4 regions of the Anabaena sp. FACHB-595 genome follow, and region 1 is predicted to be linked to each of the others. Evidence: predicted binding sites of a transcription regulator. Region 1 holds the regulator's gene; each other region holds the start of a gene.
The links. Region 1 encodes NtcA, which controls nitrogen genes in cyanobacteria. Its sites were predicted from a motif close to TNTGTANNNNNNNNTACANA; they were not measured.

Region 1 (3,786 bases):
CGTATCCTGCATCTACGTACAGGACTTGACCAGTAATACCGCTAGCTAAATCACTAGCCAAGAAAGCGGCTGTATTGCCCACTTCTAGCTGAGTCACAGTCCGACGTAAGGGGGCTACTTGCTCCACATGATGAATCATATCTAAAATGCCACCAACGGCACTAGAAGCCAAGGTGCGGATGGGGCCAGCAGAGATGGCGTTAACGCGAATATTTTGAGAGCCGAGTTCAGATGCTAGATAACGTACACTAGCTTCTAATCCGGCTTTGGCTACTCCCATAACGTTGTAGTTAGGAACAGCTCTAACACCACCCAAATATGACAAAGTAATAATACTACCGCCTTCAGTCATTAGGGGTTTAGCCGCACCACTTAACTGCACCAGTGAAAAAGTGCTGATATCTAAAGCCGTGGCAAAACCAGCACGAGATGTTTGGCTAAAATCTCCAGTCAAATCATCTCTGTTAGCAAAGGCTAGACAATGAATCAGAATATCTAACCTGCCCCATTTATCGCGGATGGTATCAAAAGTAGACTGAATTTGTTCATCATTTTGAACATTACAAGGCAAGAATAAGCTGGGGTTAAGGGGTTCTACGAGTTCTGAAACTTTCTTCTCAAATTTGCCACGTTCATCTGGTAGATAAGTAATACCAAGGTTAGCTCCGGCTGCGTGCAGTTGTTGGGCAATTCCCCAGGCAATGGAACGATTATTGGCGATACCTGTAACCAAGGCATTTTTTCCAGTCAGATTCAGCATAGAGATTTTTGTTGTCATTAATGTGATCGATTCATTTGTACAGCTTGACAGAAATCACTACCCAGTAGAAGAGGTAATCAAGCTATGTTGGGAATTTTCTTGCTGTTTAACTCGAAAGAATGTCTAGGGGACAGGAGGAGAGCAAGAGAGGCAAGGTAGGCCAGGGAGGAAAGAGGTTCAGAATTTTTCTTTTCCCCCTTACTCAAGAACAGCCTGCCTGAACCAAGATAGGACTTAGGCAATCTATACCCCTATACCCCTATACCCCTATACCCCTACACCCTTATCCAAACCCTTTATCTTTGTTTTATACATGGTTAGCAAAAATGATGATTATTAAGGGCGTTTTTTAGAATAAAATGTTTGTTATTTCTTAAGATATTTTCAAGATTACTTAATTTTTTCTGCAAAAAACCTGATGGTTAGAGAAAGTAGAAGTATCTATCAAGAACTGCTAGCTAAAAATAGCAAAAGTTGGGTATCATTATGAACAAATAACCATAAAGTTGTACGTTTGAGTATAGGAAAGTACAGAAAGGTTAACGGTGCTTTATTGATTTTTCAGGTGTATTCTTAGGTAATTAGTTTTTAGTTTTTTGTTATTCCGGCATTGGGTAGGGGAAGGGAGATGATCGTGACACAAGATAAGGCCCTAGCAAATGTTTTTCGTCAGATGGCAACCGGAGCTTTTCCTCCTGTTGTCGAAACGTTTGAACGCAATAAAACGATCTTTTTTCCTGGCGATCCTGCCGAACGAGTCTACTTTCTTTTGAAAGGGGCTGTGAAACTTTCCAGGGTGTACGAGGCAGGAGAAGAGATTACAGTAGCACTACTACGGGAAAATAGCGTTTTTGGTGTCCTGTCTTTGTTGACAGGAAACAAGTCGGATAGGTTTTACCATGCGGTGGCATTTACTCCAGTAGAATTGCTTTCTGCACCAATTGAACAAGTGGAGCAAGCACTGAAGGAAAATCCTGAATTATCGATGTTGATGCTGCGGGGTCTGTCTTCGCGGATTCTACAAACAGAGATGATGATTGAAACCTTAGCGCACCGAGATATGGGTTCGAGATTGGTGAGTTTTCTGTTAATTCTCTGTCGTGATTTTGGTGTTCCTTGTGCAGATGGAATCACAATTGATTTAAAGTTATCTCATCAGGCGATCGCCGAAGCAATTGGCTCTACTCGCGTTACTGTTACTAGGCTACTAGGGGATTTGCGGGAGAAAAAGATGATTTCCATCCACAAAAAGAAGATTACTGTGCATAAACCTGTGACTCTCAGCAGACAGTTCACTTAAAGAAGAATAGCAGGAGTCAGAATTCAGAATGTGGCTAACTATTAGCACAGGCTAAATCCTACTCATTATAGATTTAGTTGGTTTCTTCAATCCGTTTATTTAACTCAAAGTGACGGTGAACCCATACTGAAATTCTGGCTCTTGCCTTCTGCACTCTTTAAACAATTGGAACCATCAGAGGTGGTACGTGTTATATTTTTCTCAATGACACCCATAGTTAGAAGTAAATCGAAAATCTTGAGTAACTTCAGCTATTCCCACCCTCCCATCCTCCACAAAGAATGATTGAAAGTAGTAGGCTGTATCTGGACTCAATTGGGTAGCTGAAGATGACCACTGGGTACATCCTCATAGCAGCAATTTTAATTTTGGGAGGTGTAATTGCCACTGTTGGCGATCGCATCGGCACAAGAGTTGGCAAAGCACGCCTCTCTCTGTTTAATCTACGCCCCAAAAACACGGCTGTACTGGTGACAATTTTGACAGGAGGACTAGTTTCAGCAACTACCTTGGCAATCTTATTCATTGCTGACGAAGGACTACGTAAAGGGGTTTTCGAGTTAGAAGATATTCAAAAAGACCTCAGGCAAAAACGAGAACAGCTCAAAGTCGCAGAAGAGCAAAAAACTCAGGTGGAAATTGAACGTAATAAAGTTAATCAAGAGCTAGAAACCACCAGAACAGATAAAAAACAGGTAGAAACTCAGCGCGACCAAGCCAAAAAAGAAAAATTAAAAGCACAGCAAGATTTAGCGCAAACCCAAGCACAATACCAGCGCACCCAAAGCCGACTGGGACAAGTAGTTACACAATATCAAAAAGCGATCGCTGAACTGCAAAGCGTTTACAATCAAAGAAAAGCCTTACAAGGGGCAGTGGAACAACTCAAGACAGAACGCCGCAGGTTATATGCTGAAGCTAAAAAAGCCATAGAACAACGGGACAGAGAACTAGCTAACCGTCAACAAGCGATAGAACAACGGGACAGAGAACTAGCTAACCGTCAACAAGCACTACAACAGCGCGACCAGAAAATTTCCCAACTAGATAAAATAATTCAAAATCGTAACTTGGAAATTGCACAGCGAGAAGAGGTAATTGCCAAACGAGAGTCACGGCTCAAAGAATTAGAAACACAACAGGACTATTTAGAGCAGGAAGTGGCGCGGCTGGAGAAATATTACCAGTCATACCGCGACTTACGTTTAGGCAAACTAGCATTAGTTCGCGGTCAAGTTTTGGCCTCTGCTGTTATTCGGACTAATCAGGTAGCGGCTACACGTCAGATAATTATCCAACTACTGCAAGAAGCTAACCGCAACGCCAGTTTAGAATTAAGCGAACCTGGGTCAAACTCGGCAAATATAGAACTACTACGTATTACCCCAGATAGAATTGAGCAGCTGATTCAGCAAATTAATGATGGTCGAGAATATGTAGTCAGAATATTCTCAGCTGGTAATTACGTCAGAGGAGAAAACCAGATAGAATTTTTTGCTGATACAGCTAGAAATGTGCTGGTATTTTCTGGAAGTGAAGTTTTGGCTACAACTACAGCCGATCCTCGTAGTATGACCTCTTATCAATTACGACAACGGTTAGATTTATTAATTTCCGCTTCCCAATTTCGTGCTAGGAATGCGGGAATTGTTGAAGGTGTGCAAATAGATGGTACTTTTCTGCGCTTCGTTTCCTTGTTGCGTCAGTTAGATCAACCAATAGAAAT
Region 2 (3,786 bases), 470 kb from region 1:
AACAAAACCGAAACCGTCAGAAAGGGTGCTAGCACCGGCACAATTATTAAGAATACCGTCCTGGGTGCAAGTGCCGCCGCCGCCGTCTCTGCTGTCACAGGCGATCGCGCGATCGCTACTGAAGAAGTTTTAGGCGGTGCGGCCATTGGTGGATTAATCAGCTTGTTTTTCGGCAGAAATAGTGTTGACTTAATCGCTATCGACCCAGACACCGATTTACAAATGACCATTAACCAAAATCTACTGGTTTCATTAAGATAGTCAACCCCTGCTGGTAATTCCCAATTAATAACAACACTAATTTATTAATTACGAATTACTTTGACTCATCGGTAACCAAATAATAAACGTCGTTCCTGGTGTATTGGGTGAGGTTAATTTAGAGTTAATTGCCGGGCTGAAAATTTCAATTTCGCCCTGCATTTGCTCAATTAATTGTTTAGCGATCGCTAATCCTAAGCCTGTGCCAGGAATTTCTGTTTGGGCTTGTACGCCTCGGTAATGTCTTTCACCTAAATGGACTAAATCTTCTTGAGGAATACCAGGGCCATTATCACTAATCGCAATGCCTTGGAAGTTCAGTTTTTCTTGCCCGGCTTGAATATAAATCTTGCCACCTTGGGGTGTGTATTTTAAAGCATTATCAATGATATTACTCAACACTTCTTGCAAAGCTTTAATATTTACCCTGACTAATGGCAAATCTTGAGAAATATCTGCTTTTAACTTGATATGTCTGTCTTGGGCGATCGCTTTGGCTGACATGAGTAATGGTGTTAATAAATCAACTACAGCACAATCAGTTAATTGCTCTCCCGTCCCCGGTAATAATAGCGCTGGTTTGGCTTCTTTTTGGACAGTGGCTTCGACAAATCCCTCTTTTTCTGGTAACACTAGCCTAGATAAATCTGCCTCTGTCCAATCAATAACTTGCTCAAACTTTTGTAGCAATTCCTTGAGGCGATCGCTCTCCCTGACAATATTCTCGCCCACATCTCGATTTGGATCACCAGGGCGCAATCTTTTCAAGAGAAGTTTACCAAAAGTCCGTAAGGCAGTTAAGGGATTACGAAACTGATGCAATAAATTATCAAGTAAATCTTGCTGTTGTTCTTGCAGAATTTGTTGTTGATGCAGTTGGTGTTGCAACCATGCTCGACGCTGATCCAAAATACAAGCGATCGCCAATGTTTGTCCGACTTTCTCCACTTGACTTTGCTCTTGTTCGTTCCAGGGGCGATCGGCTCTGCTTGTTACCAATAATCCCATCATTACGCCCTCATGCACCAGAGGTAAGACTATTTGGCGTTCATCTAACAAGTAATCATCACCAAAAGGCGATGACGTTCCACCTACTGTAGGCGCTCTCCCCGACTCTGGTGTTTCTTCGGCTGGCGCTACAGTCAATAACTTTCCCTGTTTTTGAGGTAGCAACAGTACCTCACCCACTTGTAATTGTTTACGTGCATTCACCTCAGCAAGCTCTTCTCCTGGTAGTATAACTGCCGTCTCTGGGTAAACAACCACAGGAATCAGTTTCGCCTCCCCCGTTGGCGACTCTATCAATTCTTGGGTTAGATAAACTACACTTAAAGAAGCTCCTAGCCCTTGGGTAAGTAGTGCTATTTGCTCTCGACATAGAGCCACAAAATCTGAACTGGCAGACATTAACATTTTTCAGCTCTTGCTCAGGATCACGGTTTTTGAGGGAAGATAAGAGAAGATACTTTATTTTCCTCAGTTATTTAATAAAGCTTAACTAAATCTTTCGAGTAATGGTTTTTCTCAAGGAGTGATGTACTAATTAGCTTTTGATTTATCTACCGTCAATAGTAATATCTTTGTTGTATCTAAAGTTTAAAAACTATTGATCTTTTGAACTAGAACTTATATAATTACGACGGATTTTGTAGCTATCACTACAATCTATAGCTTGAAAGAGGAGGAAAATAGGTTGGCAAGGAGACGTAAAAGAAAAAGTCGTCGTCGCCAGGAAGGACGACGTATTTTAGAACACGTACCTCAATACAGCATCGAAAGCGGTGAAGAGAAACCCGTGACAGCAGCCAGAAAATTTATTCAAGCTGAAGGTATCTTGCCACCGGCGTTGCTACTCGTAAAGCGAAACGAACACACTACAGACCGTTATTTTTGGGCAGAGAAAGGGCTGTTTGGCGCTCAATACGTCGAGGAAAATCATTTCTTGTTTCCCAGCCTGCGGGTACTTGAATCTCCCGCAGGGGCAGAACCAGTGGCGGTAGGCAGTCGCTGATTCATCGATGATAATCTTACGTGTTGAATACAGCTTCTGACAATCATTTAACTGGCAAAAGTGTGCAGTTTATGCAAAATTTCCATTTTTTTTAAGTTTGTCACTAATTTGCCAGTAGAACTAGTCCAAGTAATTGGAAAATTGACTCTCAACAGACCAATTTGGTTTGCCTGGGTTGATTGCTGGTCTCATGATGCAGAAGAGTATCAGGATAGAGCAAAAAACACCCAGAAGCGAGAGTTGAACTTTACTTTCCTCCTGTGGATTGTTCAGAAAACTCTGTCAAGATACACGCTTTTCCCTGCGATTTGCATTCGTAGGGAAAAATAACACTAGTACAAAAGACAATAGGTAAAAAGCAAAGGGCAAAACATAGAGTGATATCAATTCAAAATTTTGCAGGATTGATGTTGCTTTGTGTCTAATTGTGCTACTTAGTACTAGTGATTATCCCGATTTAAAAAATCGACATACAGTTTGCATCTACACACTCAATTACCAACTATTCATTAGGCTTTAAAGGTAGTGCTTTTTGTAGCTCAAGTATTTCATCACGATGAGCAACAACAGTAATTTTACTAAACAATTGCGGCTGATTAGCCACAGATTCTAGTTTCAGCACAACTTTTTCTAGCCTACCTGCTTTTTTCCAATAAAAAATTCCACTCAAAGGCGCAAATAATACCAATCCCAGAAAAATATTACCGAATCTAGGGAACAACAAAGCGAAAACCAAAGACAAACACACTAGACCAGCAGATGCTAGCAGCGTGAGAAACACTGCTAAAAATATGCTGGGTTTCACGAACCCTTCAAAAGTCACTTGGTTTTTTTCATGGTCTACTTCTGCCACTCGGTAAGACCGAGAGCGAAAATACTCTTGTAGTTGCGGCATTAAAACGGTTTCTTCTTGCTCGGAAATCAATTGAGCCATTTCTGTACGGTCTTTAGTAGATGCCCGAATGAAGAAGAGCAAACCAACCGCCAGTAACAAGGTGAGTAAGAACGTTGATGGCAGAATAGCAGTATCCATAACTAATTATTAATTTTTCACAGGAGGAGATTTATTCATTATTAATTATTGGTTAATTTGTCCTCACATAAATGTAATTTTGCCAAAGCCGGGCTAAATCTTCCGCTTGATGTTGCCATTCTGGAGAAACTTGGTACATTCGCCTGGGGCGACCTCGCCCTTCCAACTTCTTCCAATACCCAGTAATTGCCCTATTGTCTTCCAGAAATTTGATGGCACTATAAAGTACAGTATCTGAGAGCCGATAGGTAGGGTGTTCAGTTTCTAGTTGCTGAATTAATTCAGTTCCGTAGGATTCACCTTGTAGTAAAACATACAGAATGTAACAAATTGCTACTTCCTGGCAGAGGTAAGTTGGCGGAGGATTTTCAAAGAATTGATATATATCCTCAATTTTCATAAGTTCGTGGATGGCTAAAAGTATCCCTTAAGGTGAAAGCTAAAGGTTTTTCATCAGTATAGGGCGCTACTTGCAAATGTG
Region 3 (3,786 bases), 2.7 Mb from region 1:
AAATCGCGCGACTCAACCCCGCAATAATTCTATTACGACGAGGGAAGTGAGTGCGATCGGGTGGGGTTTTGGCAGGATATTCACTCACAACCAATCCATTGGTCAAAATCTGCTGGTACAAATCCCGATTTTTATGGGGATAGACAACATCTACACCTGTACCTAAAACAGCAATAGTTCGTCCACCAGCTTTTATAGTTGCATTGTGGCTTACCGTATCGATTCCTTCCGCCATACCAGAAACCACAGTGAAGCCATTTTTAGCTAAAGCAGTGCTAATTTGCCGAGTCCAGCGTATGCCATACTCTGACGGTTGACGTGTCCCAACAATTCCCACTAAGGGTTTATTTCCCCAATTTTCTTGTAAATCTACCTCACCCTGATAGTACAACATGGGTGGTGGGCTGGGAGTTTCTAACAACAAACGGGGGTAGTTGGTATCGGCTGGTGTCCAGAAATTTGGGTTGTCTTGCTCATGCTGGATGAGTAATTGTTGTGGGTGAAGACGCGATCGCTGTTTTACCACTTTTTCTAAAGTCTGTAAACCAAAGCCCTCAACTTCCCCTAACTGCGCCTGAGGAGCATTCCAAGCTACTGCTAATGTACCGAAATGCTGCTGTAATCGTCGCAGCAAAACAGGCCCAACCCCGGAAATTTGCGCCCAAGCTAACCAATAGGCTCGTTCTTCACCCACATTCCCATCCTCACACCCACTGGGTTGAGTATTCCCAAATTTGGGGGTTGGGTATCGGGGATTGGGGGTTGGGGATTGGGGGTTGGGGATTGGGGATTGGGGACTGGGGATTAGGGACTAGGGATTGGGGATTGGGGATTGGGGACTGGGGATTGGGGACTGGGGATTGGGGGTTAGGGACTGGGAAAAGTTCTCCCCTGCCTCCTCTGCCTCCCCTGCTTCTTATTCTGTCTCCTAAACTTTGACTGAGTTTTTATCTTTTAGATAGGCAAATACGGATTTATCACCAATATCGGGAGGAATGGCTTGTATGACCTTACGCACAGCAAATATTAAGAATAAAATTGCCCAAGTTCCTAATAAAATTTGTTCCCATTGAGTTGGTAAAACTCCTACCAAATGTCCTAATAAAAGTGTGGGTACGAGGAAAGTTAGGACTTTGGTTTCTAAACGATAAAAACAAAACGCTTCTTTGAAATAAATCCCTGTTAAGGCTGCGAAGGTAAAACCAATTCCCAATATGGTCAAAGGTTGATTGTATACAGTCACAGCAAAAGGTTGACTGTCGGAATGTCCGAAGATAAACGCAGCAATGCTACCAATTATCCAAAAGACCTGTAAGAGTCTGTGCAACGGTGCAAGATAAATATGAATCGTCAATAAACTTACTCCCAGCGCCAGGCTGAAGCAAGTGTATAAGGGCGTTAGTGCTTGGATAGCAATAGGATTATTGGTAAATAATACTAAAGCAGTGCCAATGGCAAAGCTCAAGGCGGCTACCATTAAACCAGAACGGTAAATAATCACACCATTGCGATCTCTCTGATTAATCGTAAACTCCCCAAACTGGCCTTGATAAACTTCCGGTGCAGATATTGTTGATGTAGTCATTAGTCATTAGTCCATATTCATTAGTCAACAGTCAACGGTTCTCACCTTGCCTTTATTCACTAGTCTAATAACTAATGACTTCTAGAGGATCTTGCAAGTTAATTTGTAACTGTGAATGTGCATCACCGCTATTGATGGCAATTTCTACCCAGCCATGACTGCCAATTAAAGCTGTAGCCTCTCCCAGTTTCACATTACTATAGGTATCACACCCCGGAATCATCAAGCCACTAACTTGCACACACCATTTTTTGCCTTGTATGCAATCACCAGGAATATTACTAACTAAATTACCAAAGTAATCTATATATTGAATACTACCAGACCAGCCGGTTGCTGTCTGAGTACAGTTTTTCATATTCATCTGTACCAAACTGGCTGGTTCAATTTCTTGCCCCAGATGTTGAAGAGATACACCACTAGCTAGATGAGCGCCGACTGGGGCAAAAATATCTCTACCATGAAAAGTTTTGCTAGGTTCAGGAGTACGCCAATACTGGGAATTAGTTAGCTCCACAACTGCCATAGCTGGACTTTGAGATAGTACACCGCTAAATATGCCATTATCTGGCCCGACTAGAAACCCATCTGCAAATTCTACTGCGATCGCTCGTCTTCTACTACCCACCCCCGGATCTACCACTGCTATGTGTACAGTCCCCTCTGGGAAGTAGGGACAAGCATTCATCAAACAAAACCTAGCAGCAGCAATATTTTGCGGTGGTATTTGATGGGTTAAATCCACCACCTGCAATTTAGGGTTGATTTGGGCAATTACTCCTTTCATTACAGATACATACACATCGCGATCGCCAAAATCACTCAGTAAAGTCAACAGAGGCTGATTAGACCAATTTTTCGGCATAGCCTATAAAAATATCTATATTAAATTAATTTTTTCTGTAACATACACTACGAAACTTATGCTATGTTAGGAAGAACAGACATAAAGCAGAAAAATTAAGAGGTTAATCCTATGAGCCAAACTAGATTTAAGGCGAATAGCACTGCCAAGGAAGTACACAGACAAAATATTCAAAGAAACATACAGCACCGTCTAGACGTAGCTAGAGCCAAAGGTGATGAAAGACTAATTCGGCAACTAGAAGCTGAATTAAGACAATTTGCCTAAATTTCAGGACTCATTGTTCATAGTTTTGTTGTGTTCATCCCGCTCAGGCGGGTTTTTTATTGGAGACTCAGGTTAACCATTAATATTCCTCCTTTCCAACTCCTGCATAAAAACTAAAACCTCAACGTGTAACTCAGCAAGAGGTTCAAAGGCTAAGGCCAGACTTCAATACACAGAAAACAAGGTTTATTGTTTTTTCTACAGGAGATAAAAGATGAAAAAGATTAATCGCAGAAAGGCAATTAAAACAGTATTTCTCACTAGCTGCGCTATGTTTGGTTTGCTAGCGCCATTTGGTACACAGATGCAATATGGTTTAGCGCAAGCCAACGATAATTTCTCAATGATCATAGTATCCGATACCCAATATCCTTGGACAGCAAACACAGATCAAGGAATAGAGGAAACCGAAGATCAAAAAAAGGCGGGTTCAACTATTGCTAATCAAAATCATGTCAATAGTGTGAACTCATTGGTACAGCAAGTAGGTAATGTCAGAGGGACAATCCTGAATGGAGATATCACCGCCTTTGGACATAGTTGGCAGTTGGATAAGTACAAAGAAATCTGGAAACAGCTTTCCGTCCCCGTTTATCCTGGTCTTGGCAATCATGATTACGCCAATAACGTTGATGACTGTTATGCAAACAACTGCGCTATTGGTATGGTCGAGTATGTGCGGGATGCAATTAAAAAACTCAATCCCCGCAGTTTTGATTATCGTGAAAGTAACAGCTATAAATTTCCAGAACTCCGTACTGAATATATCGGTAGCCTAGCTTATTCCTGGGATGTGGGTAATATCCACTTTGTTCAGATGCACAACTATCCCATATACGAAAGAAAGTTCGAGGGTTTTGATGCTAGCGCAGCTAAACGCAAGATTGTGCAGATTAAGCATTCTTTGGACTGGCTAGAAAAAGATTTAACTCAAGCCAGGAATGAAGGTAAGGCTATCATCCTCAATTATCATGATTCAGATAATAACTGGAAAAATAATTATGCGCCGGCAACTTATGAACAGCTAAAAGCACGCTTTAGTGACATCCTGAAAAAATATAACGTGTCA
Region 4 (3,786 bases), 2.5 Mb from region 1:
TTAATACACATATTATTCATAACTTTTTACTAAAACCTTACATAATTTAATTTACGTAAAATCTAGAGTCAATTTTATTGTTAATTTATAGCTGTTGACTGTTGGCAGACTTGAAAGCCTTTTATTGCCAGGGTTTTATCTTAGCTACGGCTATATCTTTGTTTACCTGAATTTATACTCAAAAAAGATTACGTAATACTTAAAAAAGTAAACGCACTTTGTCAATACAGCCAAAGTGCGTCATTAAAAATCTGTTTTTTGATATTGAAAATCAACCAGACAATGAAAACTAGACAAAAAACAGATTGTAAATCATACCTCCTGCCTTTTGCCCCATACCTTCTTAAACATCCCGCTCGCTTAATTCACGAGTAATATGGTCAAATGGCTCCTCAACAAAAGTGGTGTTGGCAATACCTGCACCTGCAACTTGTTCCTTGACCAAATCCTTGAGAATTTGTACACCGCGAACTGTAGGGCCAATGGGTACACCCAAAGAATTGTAAGTTTCCCGCAAGCCTTGCAGCACCCGCTCATCTAAAACATTGGTATTACCAGCAACCAGTGCATAAGTAGCGTAGCGCAGATAGTAGTCCATATCTCGTAAACAAGCTGCCAGACGACGAGTAGTGTAGGCATTACCACCGGGGCGAATTAACTCTGGCAGTTCTTCAAACAACTTAGAACCTGCTTGTTTGACCAGTGCAGCTGCATTGGAGTTAATCGCGGCTGCTGCTTGGACACGAGCCGTACCACTATCAAAATAATCTTTGAGGGTATCGATCGCATTTCGGTCAAAATACCGACCAGCTACGTCATAATTCTTAATTAAGCTTGTTACTGCATCGCGCATTCCTTCTTCTCCCAATCTTTGCTATCTATGGTTTGATATTAATTTGGTTGCACTACGCACCAGTAAATTTTTGTGCTATTAAAAATAGATTCGGCACAAAAACAATCTATCTGTTACTTAAGGATTTTATGTCAAAGTTGACCCCTATGAGATTAACTTTCTCCCTTTTGTGCAGATGTCGAAAGAAAGGTTAATATTACCTGTAATCCAGACGTTCTGTAACAAAGACTACAAAACTGTCTAATGTTTAGAATCTACGATATTTCAGGTGTGTCATCAACTTTGTTTCGCTCAGTAGGGCTTAGATGCTTTGGCAGATTCTGGTTTGAATTTAAGAAATTGGCAGAGAAGGAGTAACAATGACAACCCCACAAGAAGTCTTGAAAAGAATTCAAGATGAAAAAATTGAGCTGATTGACCTCAAGTTCATCGATACAGTAGGTACATGGCAGCACCTCACCTTGTACCAAAACCAAATCGATGAAAGCTCATTCTCTGATGGCGTACCTTTTGATGGTTCCAGCATCCGGGGTTGGAAAGCAATCAACGAGTCAGACATGACAATGGTTCTCGATCCCAACACTGCTTGGATCGACCCATTCATGGAAGTGCCAACACTAAGTATTGTTTGTAGCATTAAAGAACCACGCACAGGAGAATGGTACAACCGTTGTCCACGGGTTATTGCTCAAAAAGCAATAGACTACTTAGTATCTACGGGTATTGGTGATACAGCCTTCTTTGGCCCTGAAGCTGAATTTTTTATCTTTGATAGCGCCCGCTTTGCCCAAAACGCTAACGAAGGTTACTACTTCCTCGACTCTGTAGAGGGTGCTTGGAATTCTGGTAAAGAAGGTACAGCAGATAAACCCAACTTGGCTTACAAACCACGTTTTAAAGAGGGTTATTTCCCTGTTTCCCCCACAGATTCTTTCCAAGACATCCGGACAGAAATGTTGTTGACGATGGCGAAATTAGGCGTACCCATCGAAAAACATCACCACGAAGTTGCTACTGGTGGTCAGTGCGAGCTAGGCTTCCGCTTTGGTAAGTTAATCGAAGCTGCTGACTGGCTGATGATTTACAAATATGTCATCAAGAACGTTGCCAAAAAATATGGCAAAACCGTCACCTTCATGCCAAAACCAATTTTTGGTGATAACGGTTCTGGTATGCACTGTCACCAATCTATCTGGAAGGATGGCAAACCTCTCTTCGCAGGTGATCAGTATGCTGGCTTAAGTGAAATGGGACTGTACTACATTGGTGGTCTTCTCAAGCACGCCCCAGCACTGTTGGCAATCACCAACCCCAGCACCAACTCTTACAAGCGTCTAGTTCCTGGTTATGAAGCACCAGTTAACTTGGCTTACTCCCAAGGAAACCGTTCTGCTTCCATCCGTATTCCTCTGTCTGGCACTAACCCCAAAGCCAAGCGTTTAGAGTTCCGTTGTCCAGATGCTACCTCTAACCCTTATTTGGCATTTGCTGCCATGCTGTGCGCTGGTATCGATGGTATCAAGAACAAAATTCATCCTGGTGAGCCATTAGATAAAAACATCTATGAACTTTCTCCAGAAGAATTGGCAAAAGTTCCTTCCACACCTGGTTCTTTAGAACTAGCATTGGAAGCGCTAGAAAACGACCACGCTTTCTTAACAGATACAGGCGTATTCACCGAAGACTTTATCCAAAACTGGATTGACTACAAACTAGCTAACGAAGTTAAACAGATGCAACTGCGTCCTCATCCTTATGAGTTCTCTATCTATTACGACGTTTAATTAACACCTGTTAGCAATTTATAGCTGAAAGTTCAAATTTTGCCACCCTTATGGGTGGTTTTTTGTCTTCTGTAAAAATTATGTATAAGTATACTAGAGGAAGTAACTTCAACAATGAGTTACTTCCTCTAATAACAACCATGACTTAAACATGAGTAAAACTTAGCTCATCGAAGCATTACTACGACCATAAATCGTGCGAGTGGTGGGATCGATCTTTCCTTGAGTGGGGTTCCAGTAGTGGGACAGTTCTTCAGCAGGAAGACCGAGTTCTTGTGCGGAACGCATCAGCATAGATTGTTGACGATTCTTCACTTGCTGATATTGGCGCATCATAATGGCACGAGATTTTTCTTGAATAGACATACAGTCCTCCTAGTGATATTAATTGGATTTGACCCTTCACACATTTAATATAGCAAGAATTCTGTATCTTATGCTACGGAATTGAAGATTTGTTATAAATTGTAATACTTATGTAATTGCACTTACTATTTTCTCAGCAAAAGTTTTAGAGATTATTTCCAGCAACAGAACACTGCAAGAGATGTCTTTCTCAAGAATGATGATTTATTTGTTACATTTATTTACGTTGTTCTCATGCTGGGCGATATTTGCTAATGCAGCTATTGAGAAAAAGTTAATTACTATTCAGTTCAACAAACTTACCCAAACCCATGACAGTCGTTTATCCACGGAAATTTCAGAATACTTTGAGTGCGAGGGATATTCTCAAACAGGTAGTAAGCGATCGCGAAATTCACCTGATCACCCTCAACCGCTATCGTTATAGTGAGCAGCGCAGTTGTAAAGACCTGACAGACCTGATTGAAAGGTTAAATGGCAAGCCACCGGAACTAATCAGAGATTTATCTCACCACATCTCAGATGAAGCGCGTCATGCCATGTGGCTAACTGATTTGTTGGTCGATTTAGGTGCGAATGTAGGAACGCCTCCTGGTAATTCCTACATCGATGAGTTTGAAAGGTTATTGGATAGCGAACAGCAAGACCCTACCCAAGCACTAGAAGAATTTGTAATTTCTACCCTAGCGGCGATTAACGTCACCGAGAAACGTGGTTGCGAGTATTTTTCAGCCCACATTTACGCCCTCAAAAAAGCGCCCCAAACAGCAGAAAATATCCAAA

Region 2: a site for NtcA is predicted at 1,907-1,926, ahead of ACN222_RS19905 (DUF3155 domain-containing protein). Genes of this name have one in related genera too.
Region 3: a site for NtcA is predicted at 2,485-2,504, ahead of ACN222_RS06590 (SAM hydrolase/SAM-dependent halogenase family protein). Genes of this name have one in related genera too.
Region 4: a site for NtcA is predicted at 1,069-1,088, ahead of glnA (type I glutamate--ammonia ligase). Genes of this name have one in related genera too.

What each region holds. Positions count from the first base shown of each region.
Region 1 is NZ_CP183473.1:5,261,385-5,265,170, forward strand. It holds gene fabI (enoyl-ACP reductase FabI) at 1-760, opposite strand, end outside; gene ntcA (global nitrogen regulator NtcA) at 1,389-2,060, shown strand; gene ACN222_RS21950 (DUF3084 domain-containing protein) at 2,390-3,786, shown strand, end outside.
Region 2 is NZ_CP183473.1:4,791,018-4,794,803, reverse strand. It holds gene ACN222_RS19915 (S-layer homology domain-containing protein) at 1-261, shown strand, start outside; gene ACN222_RS19910 (GAF domain-containing sensor histidine kinase) at 310-1,674, opposite strand; gene ACN222_RS19905 (DUF3155 domain-containing protein) at 1,955-2,272, shown strand; gene ACN222_RS19900 (cofactor assembly of complex C subunit B) at 2,775-3,305, opposite strand; gene ACN222_RS19895 (PadR family transcriptional regulator) at 3,358-3,705, opposite strand.
Region 3 is NZ_CP183473.1:1,573,291-1,577,076, forward strand. It holds gene dprA (DNA-processing protein DprA) at 1-694, opposite strand, end outside; gene ACN222_RS06585 (DUF2301 domain-containing membrane protein) at 929-1,585, opposite strand; gene ACN222_RS06590 (SAM hydrolase/SAM-dependent halogenase family protein) at 1,650-2,450, opposite strand; gene ACN222_RS06595 (hypothetical protein) at 2,562-2,717, shown strand; gene ACN222_RS06600 (metallophosphoesterase) at 2,932-3,786, shown strand, end outside.
Region 4 is NZ_CP183473.1:2,803,542-2,807,327, forward strand. It holds gene apcB (allophycocyanin subunit beta) at 344-853, opposite strand; gene glnA (type I glutamate--ammonia ligase) at 1,213-2,637, shown strand; gene ACN222_RS11645 (hypothetical protein) at 2,800-3,003, opposite strand; gene ACN222_RS11650 (ferritin-like domain-containing protein) at 3,315-3,786, shown strand, end outside.